Regions from separate parts of the Klebsiella quasipneumoniae subsp. quasipneumoniae genome, predicted to be linked through region 1. Evidence: predicted binding sites of a transcription regulator. Region 1 holds the regulator's gene; each other region holds the start of a gene.
What was found. Region 1 encodes PurR, which represses purine synthesis genes. Its sites were predicted from a motif close to CANGCAAACGTTTGCNTG; they were not measured.
Positions count from the first base shown of each region.

Region 2: the regulator PurR is predicted to act here: its motif matches at 2,674-2,691, upstream of LGM20_RS25490 (NCS2 family permease).
Region 3: the regulator PurR is predicted to act here: its motif matches at 4,201-4,218, upstream of tusA (sulfurtransferase TusA).
Region 4: the regulator PurR is predicted to act here: its motif matches at 4,175-4,192, upstream of cvpA (colicin V production protein).

Region 1 is NZ_CP084876.1:2,290,337-2,296,259, forward strand. Features, by position in the region: gene punC (purine nucleoside transporter PunC) at 1-142, opposite strand, end outside; gene punR (DNA-binding transcriptional activator PunR) at 255-1,166, shown strand; gene purR (HTH-type transcriptional repressor PurR) at 1,185-2,210, opposite strand; gene cydH (cytochrome bd-I oxidase subunit CydH) at 2,503-2,595, shown strand; gene LGM20_RS11135 (MFS transporter) at 2,763-3,932, shown strand; gene sodB (superoxide dismutase [Fe]) at 3,992-4,573, opposite strand; gene LGM20_RS11145 (helix-turn-helix domain-containing protein) at 5,055-5,540, shown strand; gene LGM20_RS11150 (C40 family peptidase) at 5,495-5,923, opposite strand, start outside.
Region 2 is NZ_CP084876.1:5,330,018-5,335,940, reverse strand. Features, by position in the region: gene LGM20_RS25500 (4'-phosphopantetheinyl transferase family protein) at 10-585, shown strand; gene LGM20_RS25495 (NADPH-dependent FMN reductase) at 622-1,188, shown strand; gene LGM20_RS25490 (NCS2 family permease) at 1,234-2,571, opposite strand; gene yieH (6-phosphogluconate phosphatase) at 2,741-3,406, shown strand; gene LGM20_RS25480 (esterase) at 3,570-4,736, opposite strand; gene LGM20_RS25475 (carbohydrate porin) at 4,775-5,923, opposite strand, start outside.
Region 3 is NZ_CP084876.1:316,103-322,025, forward strand. Features, by position in the region: gene LGM20_RS01470 (methyltransferase) at 1-689, opposite strand, end outside; gene LGM20_RS01475 (LptM family lipoprotein) at 752-1,147, opposite strand; gene LGM20_RS01480 (MFS transporter) at 1,553-2,773, shown strand; gene LGM20_RS01485 (DcrB family lipoprotein) at 2,774-3,331, opposite strand; gene LGM20_RS01490 (7-cyano-7-deazaguanine/7-aminomethyl-7-deazaguanine transporter) at 3,405-4,070, opposite strand; gene tusA (sulfurtransferase TusA) at 4,277-4,522, shown strand; gene zntA (Zn(II)/Cd(II)/Pb(II) translocating P-type ATPase ZntA) at 4,974-5,923, opposite strand, start outside.
Region 4 is NZ_CP084876.1:1,476,569-1,482,491, reverse strand. Features, by position in the region: gene hisJ (histidine ABC transporter substrate-binding protein HisJ) at 1-40, opposite strand, end outside; gene argT (lysine/arginine/ornithine ABC transporter substrate-binding protein ArgT) at 308-1,090, opposite strand; gene LGM20_RS07325 (hypothetical protein) at 1,131-1,292, shown strand; gene LGM20_RS07320 (UbiX family flavin prenyltransferase) at 1,358-1,942, opposite strand; gene purF (amidophosphoribosyltransferase) at 2,080-3,597, opposite strand; gene cvpA (colicin V production protein) at 3,631-4,119, opposite strand; gene dedD (cell division protein DedD) at 4,338-5,033, opposite strand; gene folC (bifunctional tetrahydrofolate synthase/dihydrofolate synthase) at 5,023-5,923, opposite strand, start outside.

The sequences.
Region 1 (5,923 bases):
GGCTGGCGCTAATGGATGCGGCGGAGGTGTCGAGATCCTGCTGCATGGCGGCAAATGCCGGCAGGTACATATCGGTGGCCAGAAAGCCCAGCACGCTCAGGCCGGCCAGCCAGACTAAAAATCCTTTCCCAGGTTGTGACATAACGTTCTCATTTTTGGAGTACAGGTACGATGCCGCAGAGTGTAGGGAGTGCATTGTGGCTTGTGAAACGCTAATATTTGTCACATGCATTCAAAAATTTTGCAGGCAGAAAATGTGGTCTGAATACTCTCTGGAAGTGGTTGATGCCGTCGCCCGTAACGGCAGCTTTAGCGCGGCGGCGCAGGAGCTCCATCGGGTGCCTTCCGCCGTCAGCTATACCGTGCGTCAGCTCGAAGAGTGGCTGGCCGTCCCGTTGTTTGAGCGCCGTCATCGTGATGTGGAGCTGACCCCCGCCGGGGTCTGGTTTTTACAGGAAGGGCGCTCTGTTATCAAAAAAATGCAGATCACCCGCCAGCAGTGCCAGCAAATTGCCAACGGCTGGCGCGGGCAGTTGTCGATCGCGGTGGACGATATCGTGAAACCCGCGCGGATGCGCCAGATGATCGTGGATTTCTATCGCCATTTTCCCGACGTCGAGCTGATCGTTTTTCAGGAAGTGTTCAATGGCGTATGGGATGCGCTGGCCGACGGCCGCGTGGAGCTGGCGATTGGCGCAACGCGCTCTATTCCGGTTGGGGGCCGCTATGCGTTCCGCGATATGGGGATGCTGAGCTGGGACTGCGTGGTGGCGAGCGATCACCCGCTGGCGAAGATGGCGGGGCCGCTGAGCGACGATGTCCTGCGCAACTGGCCGTCGCTGGTGCGGGAAGATACCTCGCGTTCGTTGCCCAAACGGACAACGTGGCTGCTGGATAACCAGAAGAGGGTGGTGGTCCCCGACTGGGAATCGTCGGCTACCTGTCTGTCGGCAGGGCTCTGCGTCGGCATGGTGCCAAGCCATTTCGCCCGGCCATGGGTGGATCGCGGCGAGTGGACCGCGCTGGCGCTGGAAAATCCGTTTCCGGATGCGGCCTGCTGTCTGACCTGGCAGCAGAATGATGCTTCGCCGGCGTTAAACTGGATGCTGGACTACCTGGGGGACAGCGACACGCTGAATCGGGAGTGGCTGCGGGCGCCGGAGTGATCCGCGCCCGCCAGTGCTTTAGCGACGATAGTCGACAAACGGGCCATCCGCCACCGAGCGGCGTTCGACCAGCCGAGGGTGCACTTCAATAGACTGCGACTCTTCGCGCTTGTTGACGATACGATCCAACAGCATATTGAACGCGGCTTCACCCAGCGAATCTTTCGGCTGATGAATGGTGGTTAACGCCGGGCTGAAATAGCGGGCGTTGCGCACATTATCATAACCGATCAGCGAAATGTCCTGCGGCACGCGCAGCCCCATTTCATCCGCGGCGCAGATAGCGCCCATCGCCATAATGTCGCCGCCGCAGAAGACCGCCGTTGGACGGTGTTGTTGGCTCAGGATCTGCTGCATGGCGCGGTAGCCGGACTCCGGCTCGAAGTCGCCCTGTACAATCCAGTTTTCCGGCACGCTGATATGCGCCTCTTTCATCGCCTGCATGAAGCCGGCCAGTCGCCCCGCGCCGGTGTTGCGCTCCAGCGGGCCCGGGATCACGCCGATTTCGCGGTGACCGCGTTCAATCAGGTAACGTCCGGCGATATACCCGCCCTGGAAGGCGTTATCGATTACCGCATCGGTAAAGTCGGCTTTTGCTTCGCCCCAGTCCATCACCACCATCGGAATATGGCGATACTCTTCCAGCATGCTCAGGACGGAGTCCGGGTATTCGGAACACATCACCAGCAGACCGTCGACGCGTTTTTGCGCCATCATCGACAGATAGGCCCGCTGTTTTTCCGGGTCGTTCCAGGCGTTGCCGAGGATCAGGGTATAGCCCTTCTGGAAGCAGCTCTTTTCAACGGACTCAATGATTTCAGCGAAATAGGCGGCTTCGCTACTGGTCGCCAGCAGGCCAATCGATTTTGTATGATTGACTTTCAGGCTGCGGGCCACGGCGCTCGGCGAGTAGTGCAGCTCTTTAATCGCCGCCCATACCGCATTGCGCGTCTCTTCGGCAACGAAACGGGTTTTGTTAATTACATGTGATACAGTTGTAGTGGAAACGTTTGCGCGCTTCGCTACATCTTTAATAGTTGCCATTACATCTCACTCCATGCCTTGACCTGATCGCCTGATCATCGATACGTAAACGTTTGCCTACACACACCCTGAATACAATTTTCAACATTGCATCACGTCGGGAAAACGACACAGAACGACAGGAAGGGGTCAATGGCCGATACGCTTTTAAATTAGCGTGGGATTTTGTCCGATCTTGGGGCAAAGTGGAAGAGCAAAAATGTGCATCGCCCTAAATCCCGGAAGATTTTTGCGATTTTTTGTGCAAAAATGAGCAAGCTCACTTTTGGTGTGGGGATAACAAGAGGGAAAAATGATGGATACCAATTTAAAGTTTTCGCTGATCACCACGATTATTGCCCTCGGCGTGATCGTCGCATTCAGCCTGACCGCCATACTGCACTAATGTTCCGATGAGGGAGGAGCGCGGCCTCCTCCCCGTATCCCGCCATTATTATCAATTCTGCAAAAATCTTTTGTCATTTCGTTCACTTTTGTTTTTTTGTGATTGATGTCATGCTTTTGACTTCTGATGTTATGCCGTCCTCCCTGACGGTCTGATGGAGTCATTGAATGAAAATCAACTTTCCTTTACTCGCGCTGGCGATCGGCGCCTTTGGCATCGGGACCACCGAGTTCTCCCCGATGGGATTGCTGCCGGTGATTGCCAAGGGCGTGGACGTCTCGATACCGGTAGCGGGAATGCTGATCAGTGCGTATGCCATCGGCGTCATGGTCGGCGCGCCGCTGATGACCCTGCTGCTGTCCCATCGCGCCCGACGCAATGCGCTGATTTTTCTGATGGGGATCTTCACCGTCGGCAACCTGCTGTCATCCATTGCGCCGGATTACACCACGCTGCTGCTGTCGCGCATTATTACCAGCCTCAATCACGGCGCCTTTTTTGGCCTGGGGTCGGTGGTGGCGGCCAGCGTGGTGCCCAAGCACAAGCAGGCCAGCGCGGTGGCCACCATGTTTATGGGCCTCACCATCGCTAATATCGGCGGCGTGCCTGCCGCGACCTGGCTTGGAGAAACCATCGGCTGGCGGATGTCCTTCCTCGCCACCGCGGGGTTAGGCCTGCTGGCGATGGTGAGCCTGTGGTTCTCCCTGCCGAAGGGCAGCGCGGGCGAGCGGCCGGATGTCAAACAAGAGCTTTCGGTCCTGTTACGGCCGCAGGTGCTTTCTGCCTTACTGACCACCGTGCTGGGCGCCGGGGCGATGTTTACGCTGTATACCTACATTTCGCCGGTACTGAATACGCTGACCCATGCTTCATCGCTGTTTATCACCGCGATGCTGGTGCTGATTGGTGTTGGTTTTTCGCTGGGCAACTATCTGGGCGGCAAATTCGCCGACCGGTCGGTCTCCCGCACGCTGAAAGGCTTTCTACTGCTGCTGATGGCGATCATGCTGGCGATACCGCTGCTGGCGCAATCCCAGGCGGGTGCGGCTATCAGTATGATCGTCTGGGGCGCAGCCACCTTTGCGGTAGTGCCGCCGCTGCAGATGCGAGTGATGCGCGTGGCGCATGAGGCGCCGGGTCTCTCTTCTTCGGTGAATATCGGGGCGTTCAACCTGGGCAACGCGCTGGGCGCCGCCGCCGGCGGAGCGGTGATCTCCGGCGGACTGGGATATGCGTTTGTGCCGGTGATGGGCGCGATTATTGCCGGTCTGGCGCTGCTGCTGGTCTGGTTTAGCGGACGAGCGCAGCCGGAGGAGGCCTTTGCCAGCCAGTCATAAACGGTGGGGAAGGGTGTAAAAAAAACCGCAGCAGGGGTCACTCTGCTGCGGTTTGTCGTTTATGCGGCCAGGTTAGCGGCAACAAACTTCCAGTTAACCAGCGCCCAGAAGTGGTCCAGATAGCTTGGACGGGCGTTGCGGTAGTCGATGTAGTAAGCATGTTCCCAGACGTCAACGGTCAGCAGCGGCTTCGCGTCGGTGGTCAGCGGGGTACCCGCGTTGCTGGTGGAGACGATAGCCAGGCTGCCGTCGGCATTTTTAACCAGCCAGGTCCAGCCAGCGCCAAAGTTTTTCGCCGCGGCGTCGGTAAATTTGGCCTTAAACTCTGCGAAGCTGCCGAAGGATTTGGCAATCGCGGCCGCCAGCTCGCCTTCCGGTTCGCCGCCGGCGTTCGGCGCCAGGCAGTTCCAGTAGAAGGTGTGGTTCCAGACCTGCGCCGCGTTGTTGAAAACGCCGCCTTCAGAGGTGCGCACGATCTCTTCGAGCGATTGACCTTCGAACGCGGTGCCTTTGATCAGGTTGTTGAGGTTAGTGACATACGCCTGGTGGTGTTTACCGTAGTGGTATTCCAGGGTTTCTGCGGAAATGTGCGGCGCCAGGGCGTCTTTTGCATATGGTAATGCAGGTAATTCAAACGACATTGCTACTCTCCTTATAACTTTTTTGTTTTATCTCACATTGACAAGATGAGGTTTTCACCTGAATCGCGTTCTGACCGCCCGACGCTGTCGCGTCCCGGGCCTGTTATTGTATTGAGAATGTTAACATTTGCCGCAGGCAGTGAAAAGCCTTACAACGATAAAGGCTATTATCGCCGGCGCAACTGCCGAAGGCTTAACCGTTTTCTGCGGAGCGGCGCGTTAAGACGCCCGCAGATGTTGCAAAAATGTATAAGTAAAAGGAGGCTGGGTCTCCAGCCTCTCGCCGCGATGGTTAATTTCTCATCAGGCCATCTGAAGACCCCCGCAGCGCAAACGACTGAGTGAAAATAATCATTTTAAATCAAATGATTAATGACGATATGCTTTCAGGTAATCGCCGCTATGCCAATAATTCATTGTCTATTTTGATATTTGTATGACAAATATAGCCACCGGCAGCAATTTCCACAGGATGGCTACGATGGCAAAAACAGATGAAGTGGTAAGCCCGAAAATGATCCCGGTCGTGCAGGGGATCGTTGACTGGATCGAAGCACATATTTTTGACACCCTGCCGGTGAGGGCGGTAGCGAAAAAGTCCGGCTACTCGCACTGGTATTTCCAGCGGCAATTCGCCATGGTGACCGGCTGCACGCTGGCGAGCTACGTCAGCCGCCGGAAGATGACCATCGCGACAATCTACTTAACGCAGACCGAGGCCTCCATGCAGAGTATTTCCCAACGTCTGGGGTACGACGGGCAGGCGGCGTTCTGCCGCACCTTTCACCGTCACTTTGGCATGTCGCCCACCCGCTATCGTCGGGAAGCGCCGGTCACAGAGGCGAATATGCAGTTTCCCCTGACGGTGGGGGCGGAGAACGCGCAGGTGAAGAGGGCTGCCGCCGTAGCGGCAGACCGGGATCAGCGAATGGTTTTCGGGGTCATGACGCGACGGGCGCCGACGTAATGACGTACCCAGTAATCTTCGCTCAGGGAGGTGATTTGAATATCGCGCCCCGTGCGCGGGGACTGAATGAATTTCCCGTTGCCTACGTAAACGCCAACGTGGTCGGCAGTGCCGCGTCCGCGGGTGCGGAAGAAGACCAGGTCGCCGCTCTGCAGTTCGTCACGATCGACCGGACGCGCATCGCGCAGGTGGTACATTTCATTGGCGGTACGCGGGATATGAATCTTGACCAGGTCTTTGTAGGCGTAATAGACCAGCCCGCTGCAGTCGAACCCGGTGCGCGGCGAGGTGCCGCCCCAGCGATACGGTTTACCCAGCTGGCCCATCAGTTTGTTCATGGCGGTACTCTGCGCTTTTTGCACCCGGACTTTATGCGCGTCGGC
Region 2 (5,923 bases), 2.3 Mb from region 1:
CTGCTGTTTATGCTTTACGGCATCAGCGAGCTGCCTGAAATCGTTAACGAAGCCAATGGCAGACCGGTTTTTAGCGATCGTCACCTTCCCCGCTTCTCTATCTCTTATACTGGCAATATCGTTGGCGTGGCGCTGACCACCGAGGGGGATTGCGGCCTCGACATGGAGCTGCAGCGCGCCGTTCGCAGCCACGACGCCGACCGGCAAAATTTCAGTAACAATGAGAATCTGTGGATTAACATTCAGCATGACCCGGACGAAGCGCGCAGCCAGCTGGTGGCGCTGCGCCGCAGCGTGCTGAAGCTGACCGGTGAGACATCAACGCAGCTGCAGCTGCTGCCTGGCTCCGGCCGCCTGCGTACCGCCGGCAGCCTGCCGATCGAAGCCGTCTGTGACGCCGAATCGCTGCTGGTGTGGTCGATTGCCGCTACCCCGAATATCGGCCCGCTGAAGGTCTGGGAGTATGATGCTAAGGGAGGCGACTGGCACAGCCTGGCGGACGCTCAGCGCCGCGCACGCGAACCCTCAGCCCGCCTGATGCGCTTTACCAGTCTGCCCACGGAAAAAACCTTATCCCTCAATTGACCGGTCTTGCCGGCATCATGATCCAAAGGAGCAATCATGTCAGATACCTTGAAAGTGGTTACGTTACTCGGCAGCCTGCGTAAAGGGTCGTTTAATGGAATGGTCGCGCGTACCCTGCCCGGCATCGCGCCGGCGGGTATGCACATCTCCGCGCTGCCGTCGATCGGCGATATTCCGCTGTACGATGCTGATATTCAGGAGGAAGAGGGATTCCCGCAGAGCGTGCAGGAGATTGCGCAGCAGATCCGCGAGGCGGATGGCGTGGTGATTGTCACCCCCGAGTATAACTATTCCGTGCCTGGCGGCCTGAAAAACGCCATCGACTGGCTTTCACGCCTGCCCGAGCAGCCGCTGTCCGGCAAGCCGGTGCTGATTCAAACCAGCTCTATGGGCGCCATCGGCGGCGCGCGCTGCCAGTATCATCTGCGGCAGATTCTGGTGTTCCTCGATGCGATGGTGATGAATAAACCGGAATTTATGGGCGGCGTGATCCAGAACAAAGTGGATCCGCAGTCGGGTGAAGTGGTCGATCAGAGCACCCTCGACCATCTGCGCGGCCAGCTGACTGCCTTTGGCGACTATATTCAGCGGGTTAAAGCATAAAAAAAGCCCGGCAGCGATGCCGGGCTTTTTCATCATACGTGCGGATTAATGTGCATCGATAAAGACAATCTTCAGCACAAACAGCAGCGAGACGATAATGACGCAAGGGCTGAGGTCGCGCAGACGGCCGGTGCCAATTTTCATCACGCAGTAGGAGATAAAGCCCAGGGCAATGCCTTCGGTGATCGAGAAGCTAAACGGCATCATCACCGCGGTGATAAACGCCGGTACCGCTTCCGTCAGGTCATCCCACTTCACGCGCGCCAGGCTTGAGGTCATCAGCACACCGACGTAAATCAGCGCGCCGGCGGCCGCATAGGCCGGAACCATCCCCGCCAGCGGAGACAGGAAGATAACCAGCAGGAACAGGATACCGACGACCACGGCGGTCAGGCCGGTGCGCCCGCCCACGGAAACGCCGGAGGAGGATTCGATATACGCTGTTACCGACGAGGTGCCGATGAAGGAGCCTGCCACCGACGAGACGCTATCGACAAACAGCGCCTGCTTCATGCGCGGGAATTTACCGTTGGCGTCCGCCAGACCCGCTTTATCCGTCACGCCGATGAGCGTCCCGGAGGAGTCAAACAGGTTGACCAGCATAAAGGAGAAGATCACCCCGGCCAGGCCCAGATTCAGGGAGCCCGCCAGATCGACATGACCGATCACCGAAGTCACGCTCGGCGGCGCCGAGACGATTCCGGTGTAGTGTACATCACCCAGCATCCAGCCCAGCAGGGTGGTCACCACGATAGAGACCAGAACCGCGGCATGAATGTTGCGCGACGCCAGAATCGCGATGATAAAGAAGCCCAGCACGCCCAGCAGCACGCTGTGGGAGGTCAAATGACCAATGCTGACCAGCGTTTCCGGGTTTGCGACGATAACCCCGGCGTTCTTCAGGCCCATCATACCGATAAACAGACCGATACCGCTGGTGATGCCCACGCGCAGGCTCAGCGGAATATTGGCGATCATCCAGTAGCGTACGCGGAAGATCGTCAGCAGCAGCAGGCCGACGGCGCCCCAGAAAATCGCGCCCATCCCGACCTGCCACGGCAGGCCCATCGCCTGCACCACCACAAAGGCGAAAAAGGCATTCAGGCCCATCGCCGGCGCCAGGGCGACCGGCAGGTTCGCGAACAGCCCCATCAGGATACTGCCGAAAGCGGCAATCAGACAGGTGGTCACAAACACGGCGCTGGTATCCATGCCCGCTACGCCAAGAATTTGTGGGTTAACAAAAACGATATACACCATCGTCAGGAACGTGGTGAAACCGGCGATGGCTTCCGTGCGCACCGTGGTGCCGTGCTCGCGCAGTTTAAATACGCGCTCCAGCAGACCCTGGCCAGAAGACTGGCTGGTTTGTTGTTGACTCATTATCGGTTTCCGAACGTAAGGAGGGAAAATTCGACGCTATCCTATACCAAATTACAGCACCAGGCGCGGTTGTATGGTAATTTTTTTCATTTATTTTGCTTATACGGCAACGATTGCGTCGCGGTATTGGACATGACGAAAACGTTAAACTTGTTAATATGGAATAGCTATGACTCAACCAGAAGCAGTATTTTTTGACTGTGACGGCACGCTGGTCGACAGCGAGGTGATTTGCTCCCGCGCCTACGTGCACATGTTCCAGGAATTTGGCATTACGCTGGAGCTGGCAGAGATTTTTAAGCGCTTCAAAGGCGTAAAGCTGTACGAAATAATCGACACCATCAACGCCGAGCATGGCGTTAACCTGCAAAAGGCCACTCTGGAGCCGATTTACCGTGCGGAAGTCGCCCGCCTGTTTGATAGCGAACTGGAGGTGATTGCCGGAGCCCAGGCGCTGCTGGATGCGGTAAGCGTCCCGATGTGCGTGGTTTCCAATGGCCCGGTCAGTAAGATGCAACACTCTCTCGGCCGCACCGGCCTGCTGCACCATTTCGCTGACCGGTTATACAGCGGCTACGATATTCAGCGCTGGAAACCCGATCCGGCGCTGATGTTTCATGCCGCAAAGGCGATGAGCGTTAACGTTGAGAACTGTATTCTGGTTGATGATTCCAGGGCAGGTGCACAATCGGGAATAGCCGCCGGCATGGAGGTGTTCTACTTCTGCGCCGATCCGCACAACCCGCCCATCGATCATCCCAAAGTGACGACCTTTACCGATCTGGCTGCGCTGCCGGCATTGTGGAAAGCGCGCGGTTGGGATATCACTCGCTAGCCCCCGGCGTCGCCCAACCGGGCGACGGTTGGCAGGTAGCGCTATGATCGAGCCCAGAACAGGACGGCTGGCGACCGGCTATCTCTTCATCATCTTGGGACGCAATCACTTTCATCTTGTCTTTCTTCACTTGTGGAAAGCGGGGGCTAAACGCCCCCACCGGCTATTTAAACAGTTTTTGCACAAACTCCGCGTAGGCCGGGCGCCAGACGTCCATTTCATGGTTCAGGCCGGGATAGGCGTGATAGTCAAAGTTGATCTTCTGTTTTTCCAGTTCGCTTTTCAGACCCGCGATGTCTTTGCCGGTCACGGAATCTTTTTCCCCGACGACCACGGTAAAGTTACGCAGCTGTTGATTGATCGCCTCAGGATGTTTCAGTTGCGCTTCCACACCGGCATTCGGCACCGTGGTGGTCGTGACGCCGCTAAACGTGGCGAGCCAGCCAAAGCTCTCCAGATGATTCATCCCGGAAACCAGCGCCTGATACCCGCCCTGAGAGAGGCCAGCCAGCGCCCGACCGTCGGCATCTTTACGCACGTTAAACCGGGCATCGATCAGCGGAATAATGTCCTGCATCAGCTCCTTATCCGCCGCCTGCGCATTCAGCGGATAGAAGGTTTTGCGTCGCTCCTGCGGCGGGAAGTTTTCCGCGATGGCTTCCGGGGTGTCGGTTTCGGTATCCGGGACCACCACCAGCATAGGCTTGATCTTGCCCTCCGCCAGTAGGTTATCCATGATTTGCGGAATACGCCCCTGATCGATGGCCGACAGCCCGCTGTCGCCAAAGCCATGATAGAAATAGAGCACCGGCAGCGGCTCGCCGCTGCCGCTATAGTTCGGCGGCGTCCAGACATAGAGCCGCCGTTCCGCATTCAGCGCCTTCGAGTGATAGGTAAGGGTGCGCAGATCGCCGTGCGCGACCGGGCGATCGTCCAGAATACTGCCGGGAACCAGAATCAGGCTGGTGTTCACCTGACGCTGCGGCTTCTGATAGCGGCTGCCGGTATCCACCGAGCGGAAGCCGTCCACATCAAAATAGTATTCATAGAGATTGGGTTTCATTGGCTCACTTTTCCATGTCCAGACCCCGTGGTCCGCTTTGGTCATGTCGTGCGAGACAAAGGTGTCCGGCGTGGCGCCTGTCACTACCGAAACCCGCCGGGCATCAGGGGCAAACAGGCGGTAAGTGATACTCTTATCCGCGTTAACCTGAGTGATAAAGTGGCTCACCGGCAGGGAGGGCTTGGGCACCGCTGGCAACGGTGCCGCCTGAATGGTGAACGCCGCGCCCGCCAGCGCGAGGGCGAAATATATGGCATGTCGTTTCATCGTTATTCCTCTTACGTTGTGTCCGTTCTGTTATCGTCTCACCACCAGATTTCCGCCTGCGCCCCTACGGCAAACTGATCGTTTTTACCGTCTTCAAAAATGCGGGTGGTGTTATTCGCGGCCTTATCCAGGTCGATATCCTTCGCTTTAATATAGGTGGCATAGAAGCGAATTTCCGGGCGCGAGGTCAGCATACTGGTATTAACTTTGAAGGTATGGAACAGCGTGGTCTTATAGCCGGACTCGTTATATTTCTTGCCGGCCACATCTTTGTTTTGCTGCCTGAAGTACCCCAGTTCGACGCCGGTCTGGTTATATTTATTCCAGATATAGGCCGGCCGCAGGACCGTACGGATGGATTCAAAATCGGAGTGGGCCCCGGTCTCGTAGCTGTAAACGTCGTTGCCAAAGGAGTAAACGATGGCATTCGCCATAATAATGTCATCGCGTAAATAGGTTTCCCCTTGCGAGGTTAAGCGCACGGCGGTGCCATTGGTATGGTCGCCATAATAGCGGCCGTTAAAGGTGGTATAGGGGCTGGATCCGGCATAGCGCGAGAAGCTGCTGGCAATGGAGTTATTCGCCAGCAAGAAAGAAAATTCGTTAAAGCCGCCGTGAGCAAATTTTTGCGTTAACGAGGTACCGGCCATCCAGGTATCTTTCCATGGATAATAGCCTTCATTGCCCTCTTTATATTTCTCAGAAGAACTTTGGTTGGCGGCGACATAGCGTCCGCTGACCATCAGACTGGCTTTATCCCACAACGGGATCTCTTTGTAACGGATATCGAGGGTATTGGTGTTAATTTGCTGCTTATTGCTTAAAGAACGATCGTAGTCATCCACATCCTCCCGGACCAGCGCGATATCGAATTTCCCGGCGCCTATCTGCCAGTTTTCCAGCCCCACGCCAGCCGCCGCATCGGTTCTCTGCGTTTTCCAGTCCAGCATCTGGATCTCGATTTTTGGCGCACCGTGTTTGCCGACCCAGAAATCGGCTTCCGGGGCAAACGGCAGGAATCCTTTGGTGTTGACGTACATATCCGAGAACTGGATGTAGTTTTCGCCGCCGGCATTGTCACCAAACCAGCCAGTGGAATACTGCTGGCCAACGTTCCCGTCGAGCATCACGATGGCGTCGACGCGTTTATCACCTTCCTGAAACACCCGCTGCTTCAGCTGCAGATC
Region 3 (5,923 bases), 2.0 Mb from region 1:
TCGATGCGATGGGCAAGGCCAGCATTTTCTATATTTTCCCGTGCCAGTGCAATTTGTTGCGGTAAATCTAATAACGTGACCGCGATATTTTCATCGTACTGGCAACAGCGTAGCGCCCATTTCCCGGTATTACCGCCTACATCGTACAGCCTTGCGGGCTGGCTGGCGAATACATAGGGCAGCGCTGCAGTGAAGGCGCCATCGGAATAGTAATGGTCGAAGGCAAACCAGCTTTTGCGCGCCGCGGGTGGTAGCTGTGACAAGGCAGGGTAAATCGTTGGCCACTCACCAAAAACTTTTAATCCTGAAGGCTTTCCCTCCTGGAGCGCATTTTCCAGAAAGAATAATCCTTGATAACAAACGTCTTGAGTAAAATCCATATTTACTCGCGTCATCGGATCATGAAGTAAGAAATGTCCTATTTTAGAGAGGTGGTAGCGTTCCTCTTTATAGGTCAGGATACGACCGCTTAATCCCATATCGAGCAAAACGCTAACGGCATATTCTTTTCCGTCGAAAATTTCACTGATGGCTGCAAACGTTGCACCGCGTTTACCTTGTTGGTCCAGATAACCCAGAATACCTGAGTTGCGTAGACATAATGCGGTTTGAAAGAGCATGGGGGCAAAAGCAATACGCTGCGCTTCAGTAATGGCATCAAGTGCGCTGAGAGAATCCTTTTGGTACACGTTCGGTACAACCTTATTACAAATAATCGGCGAAACGGGTCAGTAGTGACCCGTATGTATATTTATTGTTGCAGAGCGGTGTTTGCTGCCAGCGTAACCTGAATATCTTTATCGAGGTTGTGTACCCAGCGGTTATAGTTTCTATGAATTTTTCCGTTGGCGGCCATGAGATTAATGCTACTCACATAGACAATAGAATAACTTGTTGCGGAGTAGTTAATTTTAATATCCGCGACATGGTCGCGATTTTGCAATTTACCTTTTATGACGCCAGGGCCCGCGTCAGACATAATCCATTGGCGCTGAGCACCTGCTTTGATAATGGCATCCTTGACCTGCGCTTCCGTATGGCCGGCGCTCACTATCGCATTGACCTGTTCAATAGGGGCTGTCCGTGCGCAACCGGCGAGCGCACCGACAACCGTAGCGGCAATCATCCAGTGAATAATTTTTTTCATGAATACTCCATGTCAATATATTGGCTACTGGCATTAACTTATGCCACGTAAGAAACTTTTATATAGGCTGATATGCTGTGGTTGTTCTGTCAGGCAATATGTTCATCTGTATTAAAACAGGCCGGAGAGGGAAATATGATGTTATAGAAATATTAACATCATGATAAACAATGAGGCGCTATCAGAGCCGTGAGGAAGTATAAGTAATTTAACCCTGCTCAGGCAATAGCGATAATTATTAATATGTATTTATCCTTCCATTAAGGAAAGTCGAATAATCGTCGCGGCAATTTATGCTGATGAGCGCGGCGATGGCGCCGCTGAGGTTATTGCCATCGGAAGGCTGCTTTTCAACAGAAGTCGTGGTAATAGTGGCTCTGTATAGTACAAATCTGGTGGAACCTGATGCCCGAATCCGTCGCCGAACCGGCGCTCAATGGACTGCGCCTCAATCTGCGGATTGTCTCCGTGGTTATTTTTAACTTTGCCAGCTACCTCACCATCGGCTTGCCGCTGGCGGTACTTCCTGGCTATGTGCATGATGTAATGGGCTTTAGCGCTTTCTGGGCCGGCCTGGTGATTAGTCTGCAATATTTCGCCACGCTGCTCAGCCGCCCGCACGCCGGGCGCTACGCTGACCTGCTGGGGCCCAAAAAGATTGTCGTCTTCGGCCTCTGCGGCTGCTTTTTAAGCGGTCTGAGCTATCTGCTGGCCGCCTGGAGCAGCGGCTGGCCGCTGGTTAGCCTGCTGCTGCTATGCCTCGGACGAGTCATTCTCGGCATCGGCCAGAGCTTTGCCGGCACCGGCTCGACGCTGTGGGGCGTCGGCGTTGTTGGGTCGCTGCATATCGGGCGGGTGATCTCATGGAACGGCATTGTGACCTACGGGGCGATGGCGATGGGCGCCCCGCTCGGCGTGCTGTGCTATTCGCAAATTGGCCTCAGCGGCCTGGCCGGGGTCATTATGGCGGTTGCGCTGGTGGCTATCCTCTGCGCGCTGCCCCGCGCAGCGGTGAAGGCGGCGAAAGGCAAAGCAATGTCGTTTCGCGCGGTGCTCGGGCGGGTGTGGCCCTACGGCATGGCGCTGGCCCTGGCCTCCGCCGGTTTCGGGGTTATCGCCACCTTTATCACGCTGTTTTATGACGCCAAAGGCTGGGACGGGGCGGCCTTCGCCCTGACGTTGTTCAGCTGCGCGTTCGTTGGCGCGCGGCTGCTGTTTCCCAACGCCATTAACCGGCTGGGGGGGCTGAACGTGGCGATGCTCTGCTTTAGCGTGGAGATCATCGGCCTGCTGCTGGTCGGCTTTGCCGATACGCCGCTGCTGGCGAAAATCGGCACCTTTCTTACCGGGGCCGGGTTCTCACTGGTCTTTCCGGCGCTGGGCGTGGTGGCGGTGAAAGCGGTGCCGCAGCATAACCAGGGGTCGGCGCTGGCCACCTATACCGTGTTTATGGATTTGTCGTTAGGCGTCACCGGGCCGCTGGCCGGCTTGCTGATGGCGTGGACCGGGATCCCGGTGATATATCTGGCGGCGGCAGGTCTGGTGATGGCGGCGCTGCTGCTGGGCTGGCGGTTAAAAAAACGGCCCCCGGTCAGCGAACCGGAGGCCGTCGCACCAGGCCAGTAATTACTGGATGGTGAGGGTGCTGATGATGCTTTCCGCTTCGGTCTGCGCCTGCTGCTGGTTGTCCGCCGGCAGGGTGACCTGCAGGGTCAGCAGTTTGTCATCCACTTTGCCGAGGAGCACGGAAGACCAGGCGGTCTGCCCCTTGGCGGAGATGATGCTGTCCAGCTGCTGCAGGGTGTGACCTTTGATCTCCAGCGATTTATTGCTCACCACCTGCAGCTGCGGGTCGCGGCTACGCTGCTGATCTTCCAGGCGCTTCGCCAGCACCGCCAGGTCTTCATTGGTGCTGTCGCCGACGATGACGATGACTGCTTTCTGGCCGGTGGCGTCAGAATAGACGTGCATGTTGTTCGCCTGAGTACCCAGTTTGCCGCTCTGGTCGGCCATGCCCGCAGGCAGGGTGAAGCTCAGTTTGCCATCCAGCAGGCTGATCGCCTGGCCGCTGGTGTTGCTCTCCGCTGCTGCCCCAACGGTTGGCGCTTTTGAATCGCTGTTATCGCAGGCGGCAAGCCCCATCACCAGCAGGCCAATACCGACATATTTAACCAAATTGCGCATTGACATCTTCCTTTCGATAAACGGCCACTAATGGCTCATCCGGCTATCTTAACACATCAGCCCGCGAGTACCTTTAACTCGGCTGCAATGCCGACAAATCAGATTTATCCGCCAGCCTTTTCAACAGCATATTTAACAGTACGCCGTACATCGGCAGGAAGAAAATGATGCTGATAAGCACTTTAAAGCTGTAGTCGACGAGGGCGATTTCCCCCCAGTGGGCGGCCATAAATGGATCCGGGCTGCGCCAGAAGGCGATGAAGAAGAACGCCACGGTATCGCTGATGTTGCCGAACAGCGTCGAGGCGGTGGGGGCCAGCCACCAGCGGCGGCTCTGCCGCAGGCGGTTGAAGACGTGGACGTCGAGGATCTGCCCCAGCGCATAGGCCATAAAGCTGGCGATGGCGATACGCGCGACGAAGAGATTAAAGGTGCCCAGCGCCGCGAAACCCTGCCACTCGCCCATGTAAAACAGGGCGGAGATGGCGTAGGAGATGACCAGCGCCGGGACCATCACCGCAAAAATAATGCGTCGCGCCAGCGGTGCGCCAAAAATTCGCACCGTCAGATCGGTGGCGAGGAAGATAAACGGAAAACTGAACGCCCCCCAGGTGGTATGGAAACCAAAGATGGAGATCGGTAGCTGAACCAGATAGTTGCTGGAGGTGATCACCAGCAGATGAAATAGCGAAAGCCAGACGAGCGCTTTTTTGCGCTGTACGGTAGTAAACGGATTCATATTGTGACCTTTTTATGCCCGTCATGCTTCAGGTAAATGAGCAATCGGCAGCGGAACGTTGGGGTGAGGGAACCCAATGAAAAACGGCTGCATGATACTGCGTTGCCGGCGTAATGCAATGGTTGTTTTTCGCGCAAACGTTAACCTGGCTTGCGTACTGGCGAACTGGGGGTAAACTAGGGCCGTTTTGTTGATGTGAGACTAAAATGAGCGAACTTTTCTCCACTCCAGACCACACTCTGGATGCCCTGGGACTGCGCTGCCCGGAGCCGGTCATGATGGTGCGTAAAACCGTGCGGACAATGCCCGTCGGCGAGACGCTGCTGATTATTGCTGACGATCCGGCCACCACCCGCGATATCCCGGGATTCTGCCGCTTTATGGAGCATGAGCTGGTGGCCCAGCAAACCGAAGCTCTGCCGTACCGCTACCTGATCCGCAAAAGCCACTGAGTCTCTCCCGGATGGCGACGCGTAGCGCCTTATCCGGGCTACCCGACGGTCTGTAACCGTAGCCCTGCTAAGCGTAGCGCGAGCAGGGAATATCCCGGATGGCGGCGCGTAGCGCCTTATCCGGGCTACCCGACGGTCTGGAACCGTAGCCCTGCTAAGCGTAGCGCGAGCAGGGAATACCCCGGATAGCGGCGCGTAGCGCCTTATCCGGGCTACCCGACGGTCCGGAATCGTAGCCCTGCTAAGCGCAGCGCGAGCAGGGAATACCCCGGATAGCGGCGCGTAGCGCCTTATCCGGGCTACCCGACGGTCCGGAACCGTAGCCCTGCTAAGCGCAGCGCGAGCAGGGAATATCCCGGATGGCGGCGCGTAGCGCCTTATCCGGGCTACCCGACGGTCTGGAACCGTAGCCCTGCTAAGCGTAGCGCGAGCAGGGAAGCCGGTATCTATGCTACAACTTCTTACGCAATAACCGCAGCGCGTTAGCCGTTACCAGTACGGTGGCGCCGGTATCCGCCAGCACCGCCAGCCACAGGCCGGTCAGGCCGAGCAGGGTGGTGACAAGGAAAATCCCCTTCAGCCCTAAGGCAATCGCGATGTTCTGGCGAATATTCGCGTGGGTCGCCCGCGCCAGGGAGATCATCTGCGCCAGGCCGGTCAGACGGTTGTGGGTCAGCGCGGCGTCGGCGGTCTCCAGCGCCACGTCGGTGCCGCTGCCCATGGCGATGCCGATGGTCGCCGCCTTCATCGCCGGGGCGTCGTTGATGCCGTCCCCGACCATCGCCAGCGGCGCATCGGCATTCAGCGCCATCACCGCTTCGACTTTGTCCGCCGGCAGCAGGCCGGCGCGGAATTCCAGCCCCAGTTCGCTGGCGATGGCCGCCGCGGCGCGCGGGTTATCCCCGGTAAGGATCACCCCCTGCACCCCCAGCTGGTGTAAGGCATCCACTGCCTGACGCGCGTCGTCGCGCAGGGTGTCGCGCAGCGCCAGGATGCCGAGAAGCGTCTCGCCGCGCATGACCAGCACCACCGTTTGACCGGCGCTCTCCAGCTGCTGGATCTGCGCCTCATGATCTGACGGGGCGGCTTTGCTGGCCGCGCAGATCACGATACGGCTGCCGTTGACCTCGGCTTCGATACCGGAGCCGGCCAGCGCCCGCTGGCCGCTGGCCTGCGGAATACTCAACTGACGCCGCTGCGCTTCGCGGACGATAGCCTGCGCCAGCGGATGGCTGGAGCCTTGCTCAACCGCCGCCGCCAGCGCCAGCAGCGTGTTATCGTCATTCTCAGCCGTGGCGATGACCGAGGTCACCTGCGGCTGGCCGACGGTCAGGGTGCCGGTTTTGTCGAACGCCACCTGGCGCACCTGGCCCAGCTGTTCCAGGGCCGCGCCGCCTTTAA
Region 4 (5,923 bases), 810 kb from region 1:
GGGCCAGCGCTAAAGAGAGAGACAACGCCAGTTTTTTCATAACTATCCTCGACAGACTGTCATTCTAACGGGTTTATTAGAACTATTAACACCAGTTATCGTGCCATTATTCGCCCCTTGAGGGCAAAGATTTATGCACCAGAAAGGCCATTTTTTTGCATCACAAACGCTTAACTATGCATTTTTTAGCCACAAAAGCGGCCGCCTTTGCACTAAAATGAGCCACAGCGTCTGGCGATGCACCTTTTCAGGGCTTTTACACGAGCATGGCGGCAGGCCCACCCGATAGCGCGGGCCTGCGGCAGTCTTAGTCGCCGTAGACGTTAAAATCGAAGTATTTCTTCGCCATTTTGTCGTAGGTGCCGTCTTTGCGCATCTCGCCCAGCGCTTTATCAAACGCGGCTTTCAGCTCGGCGTCGTCCTTACGCAGGCCGATACCGGTGCCGTCGCCAAAGTACTTTTTGTCTTTAACCGACGGGCCGGCGAAGGCGAAATCTTTCCCGGCGGGCTGTTTGAGGAAGCCTTCGCTGGCGGCGACTTCATCCTGCAGCGCCGCATCCAGACGACCCGCGGAGAGGTCGGAATAGATCAGGTCCTGGTTTTGATAGGCCACCACGTCAACGCCCTGGCTGCGCCAGCGATCGTTAGCATAGGCTTCCTGCGTGGAGCCCTGCAGCACGCCGACGTGTTTACCTTTCAGCGCCTCCAGCGTCGGCTGGATCGGCGAGCCTTTGGCCGCGATCAGACGGGAGTCGGCGGCATAAAGCTTGTCAGAGAAGGCGATCTCTTGCTGGCGCTTCTCGGTGATGGAGAGCGAGGAGATGATGGCGTCAATTTTCTTCGCCTTGAGGGAGGGGATCAGGGAGTCAAAATCACTGCCGACCCAGGTACATTTCACCTTAATACGAGAGCACAGTTCATTGCCTAAATCGATATCAAAGCCAACAAAGTCCCCTTTCGCGTCTTTCGACGAAAACGGCGCATAGGTCGCGTCAGTGCCAATGCGAATGCTCTGCGGCAGAGCAGCGAACACGCTGGCCGTGCTGCTCATTCCCACGAGTAAAGAGAGAGCCAGAATCGTCTTCTTCATACAGTACCCTTAAGTGTCGTGATGTGGTGCGTTGCTTGTTATGGTGATTGCCGAGCAATCCTGCAGTTTTTGTGCCATCTTCCCGGTGCGTGCCGGGAACAGGGTTAAATTTGTTAAAATAAAGTTGCGGGATTGTCTTAAAAGGGAAGATACCAGCATTACTGGCGAAACCGCAGCGCCTGAGCGCAAAAAGACGAAATAAATGTCGAGGATTTGATCGGGGCGACAAATTTGCACCACCGCAGCGCAAGCGTACATTTCACGCACCTATTTGGTGCAATCCTGAGCTCCTTGCCAGCGAGTAAATAAGTCTTGTTCCAGGCTAATGTCGAACTGATCGAGCACCCGGTTGACGGTCTGGTTGATAACATCATCCAGGCTTTGCGGCCGATGGTAGAAGGCCGGCACCGGCGGCATAATCACCGCCCCCAGCTCCGCGGCCTGCACCAGCAGACGCAGATGGCCAAGATGGAACGGGGTCTCCCGCACGCAGAGCACAAGCGGACGACGCTCCTTCAGCACCACATCCGCCGCCCGCGTCAGCAGACCATCCGTGTAGCTATGGACAATACCCGAGAGCGTTTTCATTGAGCAGGGTAAAATCACCATCCCGGCGGTTTTAAACGAGCCGGAGGAGATGCTGGCGGCGATGTCGCGGGCATCATGCACCACATCAGCCAGCGCCTGTACTTCACGCACGGTAAAGTCGGTCTCCATCGCCAGCGTCTGGCGCGCCGCCTGGCTGAGGATCAAATGGGTTTCAATATCCGGCACATTCCGTAGCACCTGCAGCATCCGCACGCCATAGATGGCGCCGCTGGCGCCGGAAATGCCAATAATCAGTCGTTTCACGTTCAGTTACCCCTTGCGCGTCGTGCCGCAGACTTTGCCGGATTATAGCCGTTGGCGCAACCATTGACGCACGGTTGCCGGGCGAAAAAAAGGCCCGCCTTCCATCAGGAACGGCGGGCCCGCGACGCGCGAACGGCTTAACCCTCGTTGTGCATCTCGAGGTTTTCGACTTCGTTCTGCAGCTGAACCGCTTTGGCATCATCGTTACGCAGGGAATCGAGGTAGTCGAGGTACTGCTGGTCGACATCCCGGGTGACGTATACCCCGTTGAACACTGAGCATTCAAACTGCTGAATATCCGGATTTTCCGCGCGCACCGCTTCGATCAGATCGTTGAGATCCTGGAAAATCAGGCCATCGGCGCCGATGATCTGGCGGATCTCATCCACTTCGCGGCCATGGGCGATGAGTTCGTTGGCGGTCGGCATATCGATACCGTACACGTTCGGGAAACGAATTTCCGGCGCGGCTGAGGCCAGATACACTTTTTTCGCCCCTGCTTCGCGCGCCATCTCGATGATCTGCTCCGAGGTGGTGCCGCGGACGATGGAATCGTCCACCAGCAGCACGTTCTTATCGCGGAACTCCGCACGGTTGGCGTTGAGCTTGCGGCGCACAGACTTACGACGCAGCTGCTGACCCGGCATGATAAATGTGCGGCCGACGTAGCGGTTCTTCACGAAGCCCTGACGATAAGGCTTGTCAAGGATGCGGGCGATCTCCAGCGCGATATCGCAGGAGGTCTCCGGAATCGGGATAACGACGTCAATATCCAGATCTTCCCACTCGCGGGCAATCTTTTCGCCAAGCTTAGTCCCCATATTGACGCGGGCGCTGTAGACGGAAATTTTGTCGATAAACGAGTCCGGACGGGCAAAATAGACATACTCGAACAGGCACGGGTTGCTAACCGGGTTATCGGCGCACTGACGGGTAAACAGCTGGCCCTTCTCGGTAATATAAACCGCTTCGCCCGGCGCCACATCGCGCAGGAATTCAAAGCCAAGGGTGTCAAGCGCCACGCTTTCCGAGGCCACCATATACTCGGTGCGGCCATCGCCTACGTCACGTTTGCCCAGTACCAGCGGACGAATGCCGTTCGGGTCGCGGAAGGCCACCATGCCATGACCGATGATCATCGCCACGCAAGCGTACGCGCCGCGGATCAGGCGGTTGGTCGCCGCAATCGCGGCAAAGATGTTGTCCGCTTCCAGTGGGTAGTGACGGAAGTTATCCAGCTCACTGGCGAAAATATTGAGGAGGATTTCGGAATCTGAGGTGGTATTGATATGGCGGCGTTTTTCTTCAAACAGCTTTTTACGCAGCTCATGGGCGTTGGTCAGGTTGCCGTTATGCGCCAACGTGATGCCATACGGCGAGTTGACGTAAAACGGCTGCGCTTCGGAGGCGCTGGAGCTGCCCGCCGTGGGGTAACGCACGTGGCCAATCCCCATATTGCCCTGCATACGCTGCATATGGCGGGCTTCGAATACGTCGCTTACCAGCCCGTTAGCCTTACGCAACCGGAAGCAGTTGTTGGCATCAATGGTGATGATGCCAGCGGCATCCTGTCCACGGTGCTGGAGCACCGTTAGCGCATCATAAATCGACTGGTTAACCGGCATAACACCGGCGATACCGACAATACCGCACATACGTCTTTTCCTCGTTCAGCAACGACCCAAAGTCTATACTTTAGGCAAGAAACTTGACGAGCTTTGCAGGTATTCAAAAAACCATCTGATGACGGGGGTAAAATAGGGAATAAACTGCGACTGCTGCCAGTCATCGCTCTTCGCCATCCCGGTAAAGGTGTCAAGGAAGAACAGGATAGCGGCGATGATCAGCACCCCACGTAGCGCGCCGAAGCAGATCCCCAATACCCTGTCGGTACCTGACAAACCGGTCTTCTCCACCAGCTGGCCTATCACATAGTTCACGATAGCGCCAACGATGAGCGTCACGATAAACAGCGCCGCAATAGCAATCCCATTTCGAACCCGTTCATCCTCAAAGCCCGTAAACCAGACAGACAGGTCAGCGTAGTAGTGGCTGGCGACATAAAACGCGCAACCCCACGTGACTAACGATAAAGCTTCGCGAACGAAGCCGCGGATCAGGCTGACCAGGCAAGAAAGACCCAGCACCGCCATAATGGCGTAATCAATCCAGACCATATACGTCCCACGATTTTACGCCCTGTCGTCCAGTTCGGGGCGCATTCTAACAGAAAAAGAAAACGTTTGCGTAGGGATTTCCTTGCCCTACAGAAATAAAAATGGCGCTGAAAAAACATTCAACGCCAGACTGCCTTTCGCCTCTTCAGGGCGGCTGAGACAGGGTTTGCGGGGCGTTTAGCCCCGCCGCGTTCTCTCCGCATGGCGGAAAAAAACCATCAGTTCGGGGTGAAGCCCATCACCACCCCGCTGAGCCCGGAGATCTGTTGCAGATCGCCCAGCTGGCCCTTCAACTTGTCTTTTGACGCATCCGGGCCGACGAGGATACGGGTAATTTTACCCTGTACCGGCGTCGAAGGCGACGTATAGACTTTGAAGCCCGATGCCCGTAGCTTACCGACGATCTCGTTCACCTTATCGGCGTTCTTCAACGCGCCCAGCTGGACCACATAGGCCTTGCCGGTCGGCGCCGGCAGGGCCGCCTGCTGCTGCGGTGGTTGCTGCTGCTGAGGCTTAGCCGGCGGAGGGGTAGGCGTAGCAGCCTGCTGTTGCGGCTTCGGCTGCGGCTTCGGCTGGGGTTTAGGCTGCGGTTTCGCGGCAACCACCGGCTCCTGAACGTCATCGAAGCTGTTGCTGTTCACCGGGATACGCGACGGATCTAACGATGGCGCAGCGGCATCGCCAGCCCGCACCTCCTCCGCCGCCCCTTCCGGCGGCTGCGAAGGCAGCGCCTGAGTCGCCGCCGGCAGCATATCCGGTTCATCGCGATCGCCGGGTTTCGGCACCAGCGGGATCGCGGCAAACTCATCCTGATAATGCTTTTTCTGCCCGTCCAGCAGCCCTGGCAGGATAATCACCCCCAGCGCCACCAGCACGATTGTCCCGACTAAACGGTTCTGAAACTTACTCGCCACCGATTCTCCCCGCGTCAATCTCTTCCATTACCTGCGCTACCGTGTGAAATGAACCACACACCAGCACTGTATCTTCCGCTTGAGCGTCAGCCATGGCCGCGCGCCATGCCTGCGCCACGCTGCTATAGACTGTGCCGCCACGCAAATGTTCCACCAGCTGCTCCGCCGTCGCCCCGCGCGGACCCTCCAGCGGCGCGCAGTACCAGACGTCAACTTCCGGCGTCAGATTGGCCAGCGTACCGGCGATGTCCTTATCATGCAGCATACCAATAACCGCCAGCACGCGTCCCGTTTTCGCTAACGTTTTGAGACGCCCGGCGAGATAAGCCGCCGCGTGCGGGTTATGCGCCACATCGAGGATCACCCGCGGGGCGTCGCTGATTATCTGAAAGCGTCCCGGCAGCATCGCGTCGCGGATCCCCGCGCGCAGGATAGCGTCATCCACGGCAAGGCCGCTGGCGCGCAGCGCAGCCACGGCCGTGGCGGCATTCGGCAACGGCACCTGAGGCAGAGGCAGGCGGCTTAACGCCCCGCCCGCGTCGCGGAAGGACCATGTCTCGCCTTCCACCTCATAGCGCCAGTCGACGCCGCGGCGCTGGAGCAGCGCGCCCTTCTCGCGCGCCACTTCAGCAATGGTGTGCGGCATATCCGGCTCCCCTACCACCGCCGGTTTACCGGCACGGAAGATACCGGCTTTCTCCCGGCCGATACTGTCGCGATCCGGTCCCAGCCAGTCGGTATGATCGAGGGCGATGCTGGTGACCACGGCGACGTCGGCATCCACGATATTGGTGGCGTCGAGACGGCCGCCGAGGCCCACCTCCAGGATCACCACATCCAGCTGCGCCTGCTTAAACAACCATAGCGCAGAGAGCGTGCCGTACTCAAAA